One region of the Streptomyces sp. NPDC096013 genome, then DNA from elsewhere that is predicted to be linked to it. Evidence: riboswitches for the same ligand, from Rfam matches in the RefSeq annotation. Region 1 holds a riboswitch; each other region holds the start of a gene.
The links. Region 1 has a riboswitch for cyclic di-AMP ahead of ACIRB1_RS02910 (peptidoglycan DD-metalloendopeptidase family protein). Riboswitches for the same ligand answer to the same signal wherever they lie in the genome.
Positions count from the first base shown of each region.

Region 1 (4,510 bases):
CTGGTCCGACGCGTTGCGGAAGTCGAAGATCGTGTGCAGGCCCAGCGAGCCGAGGAACACGGCGTCCTCCTCCGTCGCGTGCGCGAGGTGGCCGCTGCGGAACAGCACCCCGTGCCGCACCCGGCGTCCGTCCACGGTCGGAAGTCCGCCCACATCCCGGAAATTGCGCACTCCGGACAACTCCGGCTCGGTCGACGGAATCTGCTGCGTCACGAGGACTCCCTCCCACTCGGCCCGACGACGCGGCTCACCGGCGGGCACGTTCTCGACGATACGACATGGGTTCCCCAGGCAATGAGTTGTCCACAGGCGTTGCCTCGCAGGCCCCGCGCCGTTGATGATGTTGGTGCTTGAGCGGACTTGTTCGAATCTGTGAGGGACTTGATGTTGGAGATCGCCGAGAACGGCCGTACATGGGTGCTGTCGGGCCCGACGAGCAGCTATGCCGTCCATCTCACCGAGCACGACGAGCTGCTCCACCTGCACTGGGGCCCCGCGATCGCACTCGCCGACGCCGAGGAGCTGGCGGCCCGCCCGCTGCCCGGGGCCTCCTCCTTCGAGTCGCAGCTCGACGGCCGCGAGGAGTACCCCGTCGATGGCGGCCCCCGCTTCGCCCGCCCCGCCCTCTCCGTACGCACGCCCGAGCGCCGCGGCACGGAGTGGACCTTCGAGCGGTACGACACCGAGGACGACGAGCTGCGGCTGCGCTTCCGGGACGGCGGACTGGCGATCACGCTGCACTACCGGACGCGCGGCGACGTCGTCGAGCGCTGGACGACCCTCGACAACGACGGGGCCGAGCCCCTGGAGCTGCTGCGCGCCGACTCCGCCACCTGGACGCTGCCCGAGCGCGAGGGCTGGCGGCTGTCGCAGCTGCACGGGCGGTGGGCCGCCGAGTCCCGGTTGGTGCGCTCCGACCTCACCTACGGTGAGAAGGTCATCGGCAGCCGCCGCGGCCACACCGGACACCAGCACCTCCCCTGGGTCGCCCTCGACACCGACGCGACCGAGGAACGCGGCGAGGTCTACGGCTGCGCCCTCGCCTGGTCGGGGTCCTGGCGGCTCGCCGTGGCCCAGCTCCCGGACGCGCGCGTGCAGATCACCGGGGGCGCCGGGTACGACGACTCCGGGCTGCTGCTCCTGGCGCCGGGGGAGTCCTTCACGACCCCGGTCTTCGCCGGCCTGTGGAGCGAGACCGGCCACGGCGGCGCAAGCCGCACCTGGCACACGTACCAGCGGACGTACGTCATCCCGGACGCGGACCAGGACCGGCCGGTGCTCTACAACTCCTGGGAGGCCACCCAGTTCGACATCTCCGAGGACCAGCAGGAGGTGCTCGCGCGGCGGGCGGCGGCGGTCGGGGTCGAGCTGTTCGTGGTGGACGACGGCTGGTTCGGCGCCCGGACCAGCGACCGTGCCGGGCTCGGCGACTGGACGCCCAATCCGGACCGCTTCCCCGCCGGGCTCAAGCCCCTCGCCGACCGGGTGCACGCCCTGGGCATGCAGTTCGGCATCTGGGTCGAGCCCGAGATGGTCAACGCGGACAGCGACCTGTACCGCGCGCACCCCGACTGGGTGCAGTACCAGGAGGGACGCAAGCGGACGGAGTTCCGCAACCAGCTCGTCCTGAACCTCGCCCGCGAGGACGTTCAGGAGTACCTGTGGGAGCAGCTGGACGGGCTCCTCTCCAGCGCCCCGATCGACTACGTGAAGTGGGACTTCAACCGCTGCTTCACCGACGCGGGCTGGCCGGGCGAGGCCTACCCGCAGCGCCTATGGGTCGACCATGTGCGCGCCCTGTACGGCCTGTTGGACCGGTTGCGGGCGGCTCACCCGGGTGTCGCCTTCGAGTCCTGCTCGGGCGGCGGCGGCCGGATCGACCTCGGCATCATGAGCCGCACGGACCAGGTGTGGACCTCGGACAACACCGACCCGCTGGACCGGCTCGCCATCCAGCACGGCTTCAGCCAGATCCACCCCGCGCGCGTGATGGCCGCCTGGGTCACCGACAGCCCCAACACCCAGCTCAACGGCCGGGTCAGCAGCCTGCGCTTCCGGTTCGTGAGCGCCATGGCCGGCGTGCTCGGCGTGGGCGGCGACCTCTCGGAGTGGACCGAGGAGGAACTCGCCGAGGCCCGCCGCTGGGTGGACCTCTACAAGGAGATCCGGCCCCTCGTGCAGCACGGCGACCTGCACCGCCTGCGCCCGCCGACCGGAGGGCTCAGCGCCGTGCAGTACGTCCGCGGTGACGAGACCGTCGTCCTCGCCCTCCTCCAGGCGCAGCACTACGGCGAGCCCCTCCCGGCGCTCCGGCTGCGTGGGCTTGACCCGACAGCATCGTACGAATGCCTCGAAACGGGCGAAGTCCACCGAGGGGCCGTGCTGTTGCACCACGGATTGCGGACCGGCCTGCGCGGTGACCTTGATGCGACGGTTCTCCGGCTGCGTCGCATCTGATCCTTCTGTCCCAATTGCAACCTTCGTTCCAACTCGCCCTGGGAAAAAGAAAGCTGAGAGTCGGGTACGTGAGCAGCGTCATATTCGTGACCGTACGTCGTTCGTCATGTTCACGTAATTGACGTGCTTTTGCAGGGGAATTGACGGACGGAGTCCCGGGGGAATTCACGGAGGGTGACGGTGAATTCCCACAGGGGATCACAAGAAACGCAAATCCGTGGAACCTCCTGCTTGTCCCTTTGCGTCTTCCTCGCTTACGTTCGCCACCAATCCGGACGGACGCCCAGTCCTGCCGCCGACCGGACTTCGCATCCACTCACCCGTATGCGGCAGGAGCGGGGGACCCACAGGTAAGACGCCTGTTCCGGTCTCCGGAACGGGCTTGGGGTCAAGCCGCGCTCCGGGCGCGGCCGGGCATCTCCAGCCCGAACCCGACAGCTCACCTCGCAGGCGCCGGAGAGGAATTCGTCATGCCCGCGAAGGGTAAACACCGCCGCCCGAAGCCCCAGCGCTTCACCCGTTCGATAGCCGTCGCCGGAACCGGCGGCGCGGCACTCGCCCTTCCGCTCATGGGAGCCACCGGCGCCCATGCCGCGACCACGACGTCCGCTCCGGAAAAGGCGGTTCAGTCCGTTCCGGCGGCCGAGAAGACGGCGAGCGAGAAGTCCACCGCCGCCAAGTCGGCGCGCGTCACGACGTATTCGGTGAAGTCGGGCGACTATCTCTCGAAGATCGCCGAGGAGCAGGACGTCACCGGCGGCTGGAAGAAGATCTACCAGGACAATCGCGAAGCCATCGGCGGCAACCCGTCGCTGATCCACCCGGGCCTGAAGCTCTCCCTCGGTGAGAAGGCCGCGACGAGCGGCACGGACACGACCAAGTCGTCGACGTCGTCCGGCACATCGTCCTCCTCGTCCTCGTCGTCTTCTTCTTCGAAGGAGTCGTCTGCCACGCAGAGCGCCGACACCACCAGCACCTCCACCGGCTACGGCCTTCCCGTGACCGGCGCCACCATCGGCACCGGCTACCGCGTCGCCGGCAGCATGTGGTCCAGCGGCTACCACACCGGCGTCGACTTCGTCGTCCCGACCGGTACCACCATCAAGGCGATCGCCGCGGGCACGGTCGTCTCGGCGGCCTACGACGGCGCCTACGGCAACGAGGTCGTCATCCGGCACGCGGACGGCCAGTACTCGCAGTACGCCCACATGTCGCAGCTCTCCGTCTCGGCCGGCCAGACCGTGACCGAGGGCCAGCAGATCGGCCTCTCCGGGGCGACCGGCAACGTGACCGGCCCGCACCTGCACTTCGAGATCCGGACCACGCCGTACTACGGCTCGGACGTGGACCCGGTCGCCTATCTCCGCTCGCACGGCGTCACCGTCGGCTGACATCAGGCCCGACGCCAGGCCCCCACATCACCGAAGGCCGGACCTCTATCCCCGGGTCCGGCCTTCGGCGTAGGGCAGTTCCGGCGTCAACGACCCTGGTCAGAGAGTTATTCCGACTTTGGACAACCCTTTACAAGTGGCTTATCTCACCGCCCGTCAACCCCTAATTACGATCGCGTAGGTCACAGCCAAGGGTGAATTATGGTTGCCGTGGCTAACGATTCGAAGAGTGACAGCAGAACAGTGATCGGGTCGTACGTGGCGGTGGGGGACAGCTTCACCGAGGGCGTCGGCGACCCCGGGCCCGACGGTGCGATGGTCGGCTGGGCCGACCGGTTCGCGGTACTGCTCGCGGATCGCCGGCCCGAGGGCGACTTCGCGTACACCAACCTCGCCGTGCGCGGGAAGCTGCTCGACCAGATCGTGGCCGACCAGCTCACCCGGGCCAAGGAGATCGGCCCCGACCTGGTCTCCTTCTGCGCGGGCGGCAACGACATCATCCGCCCCGGCACCGACCCCGACGAGGTTGCCGAGCGTTTCGAGCGCGCGGTGGCCGACCTCACCGGCGCCGTCGGCACCGTCATGGTGACGACCGGCTTCGACACCCGCGGCGTGCCCGTGCTCAAGCACCTGCGCGGCAAGATCGCCACCTACAACGGCCA
Region 1 covers NZ_JBIWGK010000001.1:647,727-652,236, reverse strand. Annotated here, with positions in the region: gene ACIRB1_RS02920 (tyrosine-protein phosphatase) at 1-213, opposite strand, end outside; gene ACIRB1_RS02915 (alpha-galactosidase) at 385-2,457, shown strand; cyclic di-AMP (ydaO/yuaA leader) riboswitch at 2,761-2,923, shown strand; gene ACIRB1_RS02910 (peptidoglycan DD-metalloendopeptidase family protein) at 2,928-3,848, shown strand; gene ACIRB1_RS02905 (SGNH/GDSL hydrolase family protein) at 4,092-4,510, shown strand, end outside.

Region 2 (4,510 bases), on a different contig from region 1:
CTCCCTGATCGACGGCTGCCGGCTGGCGCGGGGTGCCACCCAGGTCGTGGGCCACGCCGATCCGGACGGGGTGCGCAAGGCGCTGCGGACGCACGAGGGGCCGGCCGTCGTCGTGTCCGACTCGGTGTTCTCCGTGGACGGGGACGCGGCGCCGGTGGGCGCGCTCGCCGAGGCGTGCCGGGAGTTCGGGGCGGGGCTGCTGCTCGACGACGCGCACGGGCTCGGGGTGCTGGGCGACGGCGGGCGCGGGGCGCCGTACGCGGCGGGGCTCGCGGGCGACGAGGACGTGGTCGTGACGGTCACGCTGTCCAAGTCGCTGGGGAGCCAGGGCGGTGCCGTGCTCGGTCCGGCGCGGGTCATCGACCATCTGGTCAACGCGGCGCGGACGTTCATCTTCGACACGGGGCTCGCGCCGGCGGCGGCGGGTGCGGCGCTCGCGGCGCTGACCCTGCTGCGGCGCGAGCCCGAGCGGGCTGCCCGGGCGCGCGCCGTGGCGGGTGATCTGCACACACGGCTGACCGCGGCGGGTCTGGAAGCGGTACGTCCGGACGCCGCCGTGGTCTCGGTGCGTGCGCCGTCCCCGGAGGCGGCCGTGCAGTGGGCGGCCGACTGCCGTACGGCAGGGCTGGCCGTGGGCTGCTTCCGTCCTCCTTCCGTGCCCGACGGCATCTCACGGCTCAGGCTGACCGCCCGAGCGGACCTCTCCGGGGCCGAGATCGAACGCGCTGCACGTGTGATCGGCGAGACGCGACCATGAGTCGGCGTGACACGGCCGTGCGTCGCTGACGGGCGGACAGATCAGTGGAACGCGGTGAGGAATCCCGTCCAGCTCTCGGGGGAGAAGAGCAGGGCGGGTCCTTGCGGGTCCTTCGAGTCGCGTACGGCGAGCAGCCCCGCGCGGGGGCCTGAGCGCGGACGAGCCGCCTCGACGCAGTTGTTCGCTCCCGTGCTGTAGCTGCTGCGCAGCCACCGCACACCGGACAGTTCAGAACTGGAAGGTACGTTCCGAGGCAGTGCAGACATGGTGCCTCCTTACGCGCCGTCACCTATCCCGGCGATGTAATCCGACGAATCCTCGGGCGAAAGGGCGTGGAACTGAAGGGTGCTGAAGGCCTCGCTGTAGGCCTCCAGGTCTTCTTTCCGTTCGAGGTAGAGGCTACTCGTCAAGTGGTCGAGAACAACCACGTCCAGATCAGAAGTGCTCGGAAAGGAGAAAATAACGAAAGGCCCGGTGACGCCGATGTGCGCCCCCGCGGCGAACGGCAGTACCTGGAGCCGGACTTGGGGCAACCGAGCCGCCTCCACCAGCCGGTCCAGCTGACGTGCCATCACGCCGGGACCGCCCACCTCCCGGCGCAGCACCGCCTCGTCGAGGACCACGCTCAGCGCCAGCGGCGGATCCGCGCGCAGCACGTCCTGCCTGGCCATACGCACCTGCACCAGCGCGTCGAGCCGCTCGGGCCCGTCGTTGTCGGGGCCTCCCACGGCGGCCCGGGTCACCGCCCGGGCGTACTCCGGCGTCTGAAGCAGTCCGGGGACCACCGAGGTCTCCAGGGTGCGGAGCGTGCTGGCCTGTGACTCCAGACTGATGAAGTCCCGGTAGGCGGGCGGCAGTACACCGCGATAGGCGTGCCACCAGTGGTGCCGGCCGCCGATGTCGTCGGAGCCCGCCAGGATGAGGAGCATGTCCCGAAGTTGGGGGTCACCTACCTGATAGGCGTCCAGAAGTAACCGGACGTCAGGTGGTTTCACGCCACTCGCCCCGGTCTCGATGCGGCTCACCTTCGACTGATGCCAGCCGACGAGCCGGGCCGCCTCTCCGCTGGTGAGCCCCGCCTCCGCACGCAACGCGCGCAGTTCGGCGCCCAGTTTCCGGCGGCGCACCGCGGGACCGTACTGCATGGGTTTCTCCTTACTCCTTCCGAGCCGCCCAAATACGGTCTGAGGTCGCAGAGTTCACCGCTTCGAGCGACAGATATATGCATATCTTGGTGGATCGGCACCGTTACCGCCGAGCTAATGGCAGTCTGGCGAAGAAGCACCAGTCCGGGACCGTACTCGAACCATCCGCGCGCGCCGTGACGGACACCGGTCCCGCGGGAAAGGGACGACCGCGCCATGGCAGACCATCTGGAAGCATCCGTCACTCTGCCGAGCGATCCGGCCTCGGTGTCCGCCGCCCGTACCTATGTCGTCGGAACCCTGGCCGAATGGGGACTCCCGGCGGACACGGAGGCCGCCGACACCATCCGTCTCATCGTGTCGGAACTCGCCACCAACGCCGTACAGCACACCTTCGGCCAGTCACCCACCTTCACGGTGGACATCGAACTGGAGCGTGACGAACACCTGCGCATCGGGGTCACCGACAGCCACCCCCGCTTCCCCAAACGCCTGCCGGCCGCCGTCCAGCAGGACAACGGCCGGGGCATGGTGATCATCCGCTGGCTGACCGCGGAGTGCGGCGGCAAGCTCAGGGTCCGGCCCACCCGCGAGGGCGGCAAGACCGTCTCCGTCGAGGTGCCCTGGACCGTACCGGCCCCGCCGGTGACCGCCGCGGGCCGGCAGGAGCCGTAGAACCGCTTCTGGAACGTCTCCGGACACCCGAGGGGGTGGCGGCCCGTCAGGTGGCCGCCACCCCCTCGGGAGACTCAGCGCGGGTCAGCTGACCCGGCCGTACCAGACGCTCTTGGTCCAGATCTTCTGCAACCGCACCACGTCCCCGGTCTTCGGGGCGTGCCAGATCTTTCCCTTCCCGGCGTAGATGCCGACGTGGTAGACGCTGGAGCCCGAGTGGAAGAACACGAGGTCCCCGGCCTTGCGGCTCTTGGCCGAGATGTGGTGGGTCTTGTTGTACTGCTGGGCAGCCGTACGCGGCAGCTTCTTGCCCGCCTTCTTGTACGAGTACAACGTGAGCCCGGAGCAGTCGAAGCGGCCCGGCCCGGTGGCCCCGTACCTGTACGGGGCGCCCTTCTTGGACGCCGCGACCTGAAGTGCCTTCGTCGCGGGTGTCGCGGCCGCGGCGTCGGATGCGACACCCGGTATCACGACGGAGCCGCCCACGGCGGCGATGGCGAAGGCCGAGGCCGTACCGGCCCTGACCATCAGCGACGGGACACGATTGAGCGCAGTCATGCGCAACCCTTCGTCAGCCGCCTGTGAAGGATGACCTGTCGGATTCGGGCTGGCGAAGTTGCCCGGCCGCTGACGCGGCTTCACCCCAAGGGCTGCTCGACCCGGTCATGGCGTGACCGTCCCGGCGACCCGTCGTGCTTGGGTCCTCCACTCCTGCCGATGCAATCCTGTCGACCTGTCATCCGGGCGGCGGCAGGACTCGGCGTCCGCCCGGATCGCCCCGCCGCTGCGGCGGGGTCTTGTCGTCAGACAGGGATCTTCACCTATGGATGTCCGAAAATCCCAATGGAACCGGGTATTTGTGGGGTTACTCACCACTCACCCGTTCGGGTGGACACCCCCGTGTTCGAGCGGGTGTCGAGCGGGGTGCACCCCTCGGACCAGCACCGGAACACCTCAGCGGCCCCTCGGACCACGCGTGTTGCGCAACCCGGGACGCCTCTCGGACGGAGGAGCGACTACGCCGATCGGGGGTACGCCGTTCGGCTCGTTTCGCCTCCGACCGGGACGGCTCCGCGACCCTCAACTGTCCGGGGGCGCGGGGATGGTGACGCGCGCCGTGCGGCGCTCCCCGTCCAGCACGCGCAGCGCACGCGCCAGGGTGGGGGCGTGCAGCTCGGTCTCGCCCCGCTGGTGCATCAGCGCCAGCGCGTCCCGCAGCTCGACGGCCTTCGCCACCAGCGCCTGAGCGGCCCTCAGACCACGGTACGTGTCACCGTCGTGCGCCGGGTTGATACGGCCCAGCAGGTCGGCCACCTCCAGATAACGGTCGATCAACTCGCCCTCGGCGCGCGTCAGTGCGGGCAACGGCGGCAGTTCCGGCGGCAGCATCGTCGGCTCACGCCCCGCCCGGCTCGGTGAGCGAGGTCTTGCGGGTGGCCACGATCCGGTCCACCAGCCCGTATTCCAGGGCCTGTTGGGCATCCAGGATGTGGTCGCGCTCGATGTCCGCGCTCACCTGCTGCACCGTCCGGCCCGTGTGCAGGGCGAGCAGGGACTCGAGTTGGGACCGGGTGCGCGCCAACTCCTCGGCCTGGATGGCGAGATCACTCGCCTGGCCCTGGACCGGATCCGGCAGCGCGGGCTGGCGGATCACCACCCGCGCACCCGGCAGCGCCGACCGCTTGCCCGGCGTGCCCGCCGCCAGCAGCACCGCCGCGGACGAGTCGGCCCGGCCCAGGCAGATCGTCTCCACGTCACAGCTGACGAACCGCAAGGTGTCGTAGATCGCCGACATCGCGGTGAACGATCCGCCGGGCGAGTTGATGTACAGCGAGATGTCCCGGTCGGGTGCCTGGTACTCGAGGTGCATGAACTGGGCCATCACGTCGTTCGCCGCGATGTCGTCGATCGGCGTCCCGAGGAAGACGATCCG
Region 2 covers NZ_JBIWGK010000016.1:197,550-202,059, forward strand. Annotated here, with positions in the region: gene ACIRB1_RS38215 (8-amino-7-oxononanoate synthase) at 1-757, shown strand, start outside; gene ACIRB1_RS38220 (DUF397 domain-containing protein) at 799-1,023, opposite strand; gene ACIRB1_RS38225 (helix-turn-helix domain-containing protein) at 1,033-1,902, opposite strand; gene ACIRB1_RS38230 (ATP-binding protein) at 2,119-2,577, shown strand; gene ACIRB1_RS38235 (C40 family peptidase) at 2,662-3,135, opposite strand; cyclic di-AMP (ydaO/yuaA leader) riboswitch at 3,139-3,318, opposite strand; gene ACIRB1_RS38240 (hypothetical protein) at 3,658-3,966, opposite strand; gene ACIRB1_RS38245 (ATP-dependent Clp protease proteolytic subunit) at 3,974-4,510, opposite strand, start outside.
Region 2: linked by a shared signal. The riboswitch ahead of ACIRB1_RS38235 (C40 family peptidase) and the one ahead of ACIRB1_RS02910 (peptidoglycan DD-metalloendopeptidase family protein) in region 1 are both predicted to bind cyclic di-AMP.

Region 3 (4,510 bases), on a different contig from region 1:
ACCGCATCAGCGCCGAAATGGTCCGCGTGCTCCTCGCCCAGATCGCCGGCGAGGACACGGCCGGCGTGATCCTGCCCACCGAACTGGTGATCCGGGACTCGGCATGACGGCCGTTTGTGTCCAACCAACCGGAACACGGGTCAACGCATGTGAAGGCAGCAGCCGTCCGGTTCGTGTCGAGTCGGTGGGGCTTTCCATCCGTATTCTCTGATCATGGCCGCACCCCTCGCATATGCACTGATCGCCACCGACCTGGACGGGACGCTGCTGCGCGGCGACGACACGCTCTCCGACCGGTCTCTCGCCGTGCTCGCGCGGGTGGCGGCGGCCGGTGCCCGGCATCTCGTCGTCACCGGCAGGCCCGCGCCGAGGGTGCGGCCCCTGCTGGACGTCCTCGGCTCCAAGGGGCTCGCGGTGTGCGGACAGGGCGCGCAGTTGTACGACGCCGGCGCGGACCGTCTGCTCTGGTCGGTCACCCTGGACCGGGAGTTGGCGGAGACGGCGCTCGGCAAGATCGAGGCGGAGGTGGGCCAGGTGTACGCGGCGGTCGACCAGGACGGCGTCGACGGCCTCACGCTCATCGAGCCCGGCTATCTGATGCCGCACCCCACCCTCCCCGCGGTACGGGTGGGCCGGCGGGACGACCTCTGGTGCGAGCCCATCAGCAAGGTGCTGCTCCGTCACCCGGCCCTGGCGGACGACGAGTTGGCGGCCACGGCCCGCTCGGTGGTCGGTTCCCTGGCCTCGGTCACCATGTCGGGCCCCGGCACCGTCGAACTCCAGCCACTCGGCATCACCAAGGCGACGGGCCTCGCCCTGGCCGCCCGGCACCTGGGCCTGACCCCCTCCGACACCATCGCCTTCGGCGACATGCCGAACGACATCCCGATGTTCGACTGGGCGGCCCACGGAGTGGCGATGGCCAACGCCCACCCCGAACTCAAGGCGGTGGCCGACGAGGTGACAACCTCGAACGAGGACGACGGCATCGCGGTGGTACTGGAGAGACTCTTCGGCTGAGGCGCCCCAAAGGGGCGCGGCGCTGTGTCCTTGTGCGGCTCCGCCGCGCGGGCGCGACCAGCCACGACGGCGGTGTCACTCACCACCCGGCCGTCGTGGCTGATCCAACGGTTCCTAGTAGGCGCCGTAGACGTTGTCGATCGAGCCGTACACCGCCGCCGCGTAGTTGCAGGCCGCGGTGATGTTCGCGACCGGGTCGTACGGGTCGAACGAAGTCCCGGCCACGTGGTACGCGTTGAACGTCGGGTCGATCACCTGGAGCAGCCCCTTCGACGGCGTACCGGCCGCCGCGTTGGAGTCCCAGTTGTTGATCGCGTACTGGTTGCCGGACGACTCACGGATCACGTTCCGGTAGATCCCGTTGTACGTACCCGGAATCCCCTTCTGCGCCATGATCGCGAGCGACTCCCGGATCCACCCGTCAAGGGTGTTGGGGTACCCGGCGAGAGTGGTCGAGCTGGTCGACGTGGTGGCCGCGGACGCGGTGGTCGCACCGACGACGGGCAGGGCCAGGATCGCCGCACCGGTGCCGGCGATGACGGCACGGCGGACGAGGCGGGCACGGCGGGACTGAGTGGTTGCACGCATGGCGAGGTTCCTCTCCGTCGCCTGCGAGGTGAGCTGTCGGGTTCGGGCTGGGAGGTGCCCGGCCGCGTCCTCGGACGTGGCTTAACCCCGAGCCGTCCCGGTCGTGACGACCGGTCCGGCGACTTACCTGGTTCCCCCGCTCCTGCCGTGCGAGAAGTTCGTGACTGGGATGCCGGGCGGCGGCAGGATTCGGCGTTCCGCTCGACAGGCCGGGAAACTATGCGAGAGCACATGTCCGGAACAAGTGGCGGAATCACACCTAACCCCTATTGACCTTGGTCTGAGGCGTATGGGGCACTTGATCCTTTGCATGAGCCAAGGGTCAACTGTCAATTGCCGCAAGGGGAAATGGGGACAGGCCGGGACACAGGTCGCGCACAGAAACGCGTGACCCAACTCACGAGAAGATAAAGAACGGCAAATCGGGCATTCAACCTCAACTGGCAGTTCTCGGAATCCTTTTCTCCCAGGTGTGATGGAAGATCACTTCTCCACCCTCGGTGCAGATCACCTCATTTGAGGTGAGAAAGTCCGTTTCGTCGCACGTGATCTCCGACCGGGTCCGCACCCTCGCGTCCCAGCCGAGCTCCGGCCGGTGCAGCCGGATCGACCACTCCGAGAGGGTGCGCGCGGACAGCGGATCGGACTCGTCGATCGTGTACGTCTCCAGCGCGTCCTCGGTGAACTCCAACCCGTCGGGATACACGCGCGTGCCGCCGTACCGGGGGTCCACTTCGAGCCGCCACTCGCCCTTCGCCACGTCCCGCACGACGAGCCGCTCGGGCCGCGGTTCGTCCAGCGTGGCCGGGTGGTTGACCCCGAGCGGCGCGGCCTCCTCGGGCTCCTCGAAGCGGATGTCGTCCGTCAACTCCTGCTCCCGCACCGGGAGTTCGAGCGCGCTGCCCTCGGGGTCCAGCGTGAAGCCCGCCGCGGACCCCGGCTGCGGCCAGATCCACGGCCAGTACGCCGACGACACCGCGAGCCGGATCCGGTGCCCGGGCGGGAACGCGTGCCCGATGCCGTTCAGCTCGAAGGTGACGTCCTCGGTGGTCCCCGGCGTCCAGGGCACCGCCCGGTCCCGCCCGTGCCGCGCCGACAGATTGAGCACGCCCCGGGTGACCAGGGTCGAGGAGCCGTCGGGGGCGACGTCGCAGAGCCGGGCGATCACCTGCCCGCGCGGCACCTCGCAGGTCAGCCGCAGCCGTACCCTCGGCCGTCCCAGCACCCAGGTCTCGGCCGGCACCTCGAACTCGAAGCACGCCGACCGCGCGTCCTCGTCCCGCTGGTCCGGCGGCAGGTCGGCGTCGTTCCCGAAGGGGAAGAACCGGCCCGCGTCCACCCCGGTGTGCATGGGCGAGCGGACGACCACGGGGGCGCCCCGGAGGCCGTACGTCGTCGTCTTCACGTGCGGCGAGGGCCACGCGGGTTCGCCGACCCAGCGGCCCGGGAGGGTGTCGTAGACCGTGGCCGGGGGATGCGAGTCGCTGACGTAGGCCCGTAGGAGGGGGTCCGTCATGACGCCCGTGTCGATGCCCTTGAGGTGCTGGTCCCACCAGCGGAGGGTCTCCTGGAGGAAGCCGATCGCCGGGCCCGGCGGGAGGCCGCGGTCGGGGTACTGGTGGGACCAGGGGCCGATCAGGCCGCGTACGCGGTCCGGCGGGAGGTGTTCGACGAGCCGGAGGACCGTGTCGCGGTACGGGTCGTGCCAGCCGCCGACCGCGAGGACGGCCGCGTCGATCGCGCCGTAGTCCTCGCAGACGCTGCCGTGCTTCCAGTAGTCGTCGCGGAGTTGGTGGGCGAGCCAGGTGTGGATGAACGGGTCGATCTCCGCCAGGCGGCCCAGCCACATGTCGCGCCAGACGAGGCCCGTGTACTGGGGGTCCGGCGGCCGGGCGACGAAGGCGAGCATGGTGGCCGCCCAGGCGTGCAGGTCGACGGCGAGGGCCGAACCGCCCATGTAGTGCACGTCGTTGTCGTAGCGGTCGTCCGTGGAGCAGACGGTGACGATCGCCTTCAGGGGCTCGGGGGCCAGCGCGGCGATCTGGAGGGAGTTGAAGCCGCCCCAGGAGATGCCGAACATGCCGACCTTGCCGGTGCACCAGGGCTGTGCGGCAAGCCAGTTGACGACCTCGACGCCGTCGGCGAGTTCCTGCGCGTCGTACTCGTCGCCGGGCAGGCCCTCGCTGTTGCCGTGCCCGCGCACGTCGACGCGGACGGAGGCGTAGCCGTGGCCCGCGTACCAGGGGTGGCGCTGGGCGTCGCGGGGCGCGGTCCAGTCGGTCAGCCGGTACGGGAGGTACTCCAGGAGCGCGGGGACCGGTTCGTCCGTCACCGGGCGCCACACGCGCGCGTAGAGCCGTGTGCTGTCCGACAGGGGGATGCGGATGTCCTCGTGGAACGTCTCGTGGGGGAAGGACGTACGGATGCGCATGAGGGACCCCGCAGGTTCAGTGGACCGGGTGCATGGTGCGGCGCAGCCAGGGCGCGGCGGCCATCACGGCGAGGCCGGCGGCCACCGCGATGGCTCCGTTGACGCCGAAGTAGGCCGGTTTGGAGACGTCGTCGTAGAGCTTCACGGTCTGGGCCTGGATGCCGTTGGCGAGGGCGAGGGACAGGAACCAGAGGGACATGGTCTGGCTGGCGAAGGCGGCCGGGGCGAGCTTGGTGGTGGCCGACATGCCGGAGGTCTCCAGGAGGATGTCGCCGAGGCCGAGCAGGAAGTACGAGCCGACGATCCACCAGGCCGACATGCGGTAGGCGTCGCCGGTGTGCCCGCTGGTCGGCAGCACCATCAGCAGGAAGGACAGGCCGCCGAGTACGACGCCTATCGCGATCTTGTTGGAGGCGTGCGGCTGGCCGCGGCCCATGCGGACCCAGAGCGCGGCGACCACGGGCGCGAGCC
Region 3 covers NZ_JBIWGK010000010.1:146,656-151,165, forward strand. Annotated here, with positions in the region: gene ACIRB1_RS30455 (LacI family DNA-binding transcriptional regulator) at 1-107, shown strand, start outside; gene ACIRB1_RS30460 (HAD family hydrolase) at 214-1,020, shown strand; gene ACIRB1_RS30465 (transglycosylase SLT domain-containing protein) at 1,135-1,608, opposite strand; cyclic di-AMP (ydaO/yuaA leader) riboswitch at 1,612-1,813, opposite strand; gene ACIRB1_RS30470 (CocE/NonD family hydrolase) at 2,045-4,039, opposite strand; gene ACIRB1_RS30475 (peptide MFS transporter) at 4,056-4,510, opposite strand, start outside.
Region 3: linked by a shared signal. The riboswitch ahead of ACIRB1_RS30465 (transglycosylase SLT domain-containing protein) and the one ahead of ACIRB1_RS02910 (peptidoglycan DD-metalloendopeptidase family protein) in region 1 are both predicted to bind cyclic di-AMP.

Region 4 (4,510 bases), 1.0 Mb from region 1:
CCTCTTTGTATACGGTGCCCGTGTTAATGCCGCAGACCCGACATGTTTACGGGAGGTTGCGAAGTCCTCACACGGTCCGCGCCGTTCGCGGCGTTCGCCCCGCCGGGAAAGCGCAGCCGGTGCGCGGTGCCCGCGCGCTCGGTGTGCAGGGCGGTGATCGCCCGGGCGCGCTCGGCGTCGCCGCGGGCCACGGCGTCCACGATGGCGCCGTGCTCGGCCCAGGACTCCACGGGGTTGGCCGGGGCGTCCACCGCGTACATCCAGGCGATCTTGTGCCGCAGCTGGGTCAGCATCGAGGTCAGCGCGGGACTCCCGGAGGCCTGGGACAGCGTCTCGTGGAACCAGCTGCCCAGGGAGCGCAGATCCTCGCTGTTGCCCCGCCTGGCCCGCTCCTGGCCCAGCCTGACGAGGCCGCGCAGCACCTTGAGGTGGGCCTCGGTGCGCCGCTGCGCGGCCCGTGAGGCGCCGAGCGGCTCCAGCAGCATCCGCATCTCCAGCAGGTCGGCGGCCTCCTGCTCGGTCGGTTCCGCGACGCACGCGCCCGCGTGCCGCCGGGTCACCACGAACCCCTCGGCCTCCAGCGTGCGCAGGGCCTCCCGGACGGGGACGCGCGAGACCCCGTACCGGCGCGCGAGGAGTTCCTCCGTGAGCCGGCTGCCGCGCTCGTAGACACCGGCGACGATGTCGTCCCGGATCGCCGTGCATACCGAGTGCGCCGGAATACGCATGTCCGACCTCCGCCTTAATCCCCGTGAAACGTCGACGATTGACGTGTGTTCCGTGACTCTATTGCAATGAGCGGGAATTTCCGATGGGGGGCCGGAATCCATGCATATTTTTTGGACAGGAGGGCTCCGGAAACGCCGAAAGCCCCGGCCGGGCGGGCCAGGGCTTCGGGAAGTGCGGTGCTACGCCGTCAGACGTTCACGCCGTGCTTGCGGAGGTAGGCGACGGGGTCGACGTCCGAGCCGTACTCCGCGGTGGTGCGGGCCTCGAAGTGGAGGTGCGGTCCGGTGACGTTGCCGGTCGCCCCGGAGAGGCCGATCTGCCGGCCCGGGGTGACCGTCTGGCCGACGGAGACACCGATGGACGACAGGTGGCCGTACATGGTGTACATGCCGTCGGCCATCTTGATCACCACTTGATTGCCGTACGAGCCGCCCCAGCCGGCCTCGACGACGGTGCCGGAACCGACAGCGTGGACCGAGGTGCCGGTCGAGGCGTGGAAGTCGATGCCGGTGTGGGCGCCGGACGACCAGAGGGAACCGCCGGTCTTGTAGCCGGTGGAGACGTACGAGCCGGTGACCGGTGCGACGAAGGTGTTGAGCCTCTTGCGCTCGGCGGCACGGGCGGCGCGCTCCTTGGCCTCGTGCTCCGCCTTGGCCTGCGCGGCGGCCCTGGCCCGGGCCTCCTCCTTGGCCTGCGCCTCGGCGGCGGCCTGCCGCTGGGCGGCGGCCTGGGCGTCGATCTTCTCGGCCACGGAGTCGCCGATGGCGATGACGGGGGTGAGTCCGGTCTGTTCTGCGGCGGGCTCCGCGGCGAACGCCGGGGCGCTCGCGAGGGTGCCGATGACGCCGGTGGTGGTGAGGGCCGCGACGCTCGCGACACGAACGGTGGTGCGGTGGGTCCGGCTCGGGCGACGGTGCTTCCCGGTGGCGCGGGTGAACGCCATGGAGTGGCTGATCCTTTCCTTCCTTCTCGCCTACCGGGTTAGCTGACGGGTTCGGAGCAGGAAGGTCTCCTACGGACCCCCTCCACGGGCGTCCGATTCACCCCAGGGACGTGGGTCCCCGGCTCCCCTGGCTCGCGCCGTACGGGGACTCGGCGATGACTGTCCGGTGCCGCGAGTGCGGCGCGGTGCCTGACGGACAGCCGGACCGACGCTAAGGGGGGCCACTTTCAATCCCCAAACGGATCAAGGTTTTTGTTGCACATGCCACAGGGCAGACAGGCAACCTCTCCCCCAATTCGGACAATAGGGGGCCCTGGTGACTCTTCAGCCACCAGGGCCCCCACGCGCGCGTGCCGCTCATCGGCCCGCTACGGGTCGTCTACTCGGCCGGGACGACGGTCACTTCGCCGATGCCGAGCGCTTCCACGGGCGCCTTGATCTGCTCCGCGTCGCCGACCAGGATCGTCACCAGACGGTCCACCGGGAAGGCGTTCACGACCGCCGCGGTGGCCTCCACGGTGCCGGTCGCGGCGAGCTGCTGATACAGCGTCGCCTGGTAGTCGTCGGGCAGGTGCTGCTCGACCTGGTCGGCCAGCGTGCTCGCGACGGCCGCGGCGGTCTCGTACTTGAGCGGCGCCACCCCGACGAGGTTCTGCACGGCGACGTCACGCTCGGCGTCGGTGAGGCCGCCCTCGGCGAGCTTGCGCAGCACCGTCCACAGGTCGTCCAGCGCGGGACCGGTGTTCGGGGTGTCCACGGAGCCGCTGATGGCGAGCATCGCGGCGCCCGTGCCGTCGGGTGCCGAACGCAGCACCTGGCCGAACGCCCGCACACCGTAGGTGTAGCCCTTCTCCTCGCGCAGGACGCGGTCCAGGCGGGAGGTGAGGGTGCCGCCGAGGCAGTACGTGCCGAGCACCTGGGCCGGCCACACGCGGTCGTGCCGGTCGGCTCCGACACGGCCGATGAGCAGCTGCGTCTGGACGGCGCCGGGACGGTGCACGATCACGACCCGCCCGGTGTCGTCGGCGGTCACCGGCGGCACGGGACGCGGCTGCGCGGAGGAGCCCGTCCACGAACCCAGGGTGTCGGCGAGCAGCGCGTCCAGGTCGATGCCGGTGAGGTCGCCGACGACCACGGCGGTGGCCGTCGCGGGGCGGACGTGCCGCTCGTAGAAGGCGCGTACGGACGCCGAGTCGATCTTCTCGACGGTCTCCTCGGTGCCCTGGCGCGGACGCGACATGCGCGAGCTCGCCGGGAACAGCTCCTTGGAGAGCTCCTTGGCGGCGCGGCGCGAGGGGTTGGCCGTCTCGTGCGGGATCTCGTCGAGGCGGTTGCGGACCAGCCGCTCGATCTCGCTGTCCGCGAAGGCGGGCGCGCGCAGCGCGTCGGAGAGCAGGCCGAGCCCCTTGGCCAGGCGCGAGGCCGGGACCTCCAGGCTGAGGCGCAGCCCGGGGTGGTCGGCGTGCGCGTCGAGAGTGGCGCCGGAGCGCTCCAGCTCGGCGGCGAACTCCTCGGCGGAGTGCTTGTCGGTGCCCTCGGAGAAGGCGCGCGCGGTGATCGTGGCGACACCGTCCAGGCCGGCCGGCTCGGCGTCCAGGGGCGCGTCCAGGAGCACCTCCACGGCGACGACCTGCTGGCCGGGGCGGTGGCAGCGCAGGACCGTCAGGCCGTTGGCCAGCGTGCCGCGTTCGGGGGCCGGGAAGGCCCACGGCCTGGCCTCGCCGGCCTGGGGCTGGGGGTGGAATTCCATCGTGGCGAGCTCGGTCACTTGGCCGCCTCCTCGTTCTCGTCGCCGGCCTCTGCTTCGTCGTCCTCTTCCGCGACGGGCTCGTAGACGAGCACCGCGCGGTTGTCGGGGCGCAGGCGGGCCTTGGCGACCTCCTGGACCTCCTCCGCCGTCACGTCGAGGACGCGCTGTACGGCGGTCAGGGCGAGCTGCGGGTCGCCGAACAGGACGGCGTACCGGCACAGTTCGTCGGCGCGGCCCGCGACCGTGCCCAGCCGGTCGAGCCACTCGCGCTCCAACTGGGCCTGGGCGCGCTCCATTTCCTCAGCCGTGGGGCCCTCCTCGGCGAACCGGGCGAGCTCCTCGTCGATGGCGGCCTCGATGACGGGCACCTCGACGTCACCGGACGTCTTCACGTCGAGCCACCCCAGGGAGGGCGCTCCGGCCAGCCGCAGCAGTCCGAAGCCGGCCGCGACGGCCGTACGGTCGCGTCGGACAAGGCGGTTGTAGAGGAGCGAGGACTCGCCGCCGCCGAGGATGGTGAGGGCGAGGTCGGCCGCGTCGGACGCGCGCGTGCCGTCCTCCGGGAGGCGGTACGCGCACATCAGGGCGCGCGCCGGGACCTCCTCGACGACGACCTCGCGCAGCTCCCCGCCCATCGTGTCGGGCAGCGCGCCGTCACGGGGTGCGGGCTTGCCGTCGTGCGCGGCGATGGACCCGAAGTACTTCTCGATCCAGGCGAGCGTCTGCTCGGGGTCGATGTCGCCGACCACGGACAGGACCGCGTTGTTGGGCGCGTAGTAGGTGCGGAAGAACGCGCGCGCGTCCTCCAGGGTGGCCGCGTCCAGGTCCGCCATCGAGCCGATGGGCGTGTGGTGGTAGGGGTGGCCCTCCGGGTAGGCGAGGGCGGTCAGCTTTTCGAACGCGGTGCCGTAGGGCACATTGTCGTAGCGCTGGCGGCGTTCGTTCTTGACGACGTCCCGCTGGTTCTCCATGGACTCGTCGTCCAGGGCGGCCAGCAGGGAGCCCATGCGGTCGGCCTCCAGCCAGAGGGCGAGCTCCAACTGGTGGGCGGGCATGGTCTCGAAGTAGTTCGTGCGCTCGAAACTGGT
Region 4 covers NZ_JBIWGK010000001.1:1,664,909-1,669,418, forward strand. Annotated here, with positions in the region: gene ACIRB1_RS07000 (GntR family transcriptional regulator) at 24-728, opposite strand; gene ACIRB1_RS07005 (M23 family metallopeptidase) at 917-1,672, opposite strand; cyclic di-AMP (ydaO/yuaA leader) riboswitch at 1,686-1,837, opposite strand; gene ACIRB1_RS07010 (M16 family metallopeptidase) at 2,052-3,440, opposite strand; gene ACIRB1_RS07015 (M16 family metallopeptidase) at 3,437-4,510, opposite strand, start outside.
Region 4: linked by a shared signal. The riboswitch ahead of ACIRB1_RS07005 (M23 family metallopeptidase) and the one ahead of ACIRB1_RS02910 (peptidoglycan DD-metalloendopeptidase family protein) in region 1 are both predicted to bind cyclic di-AMP.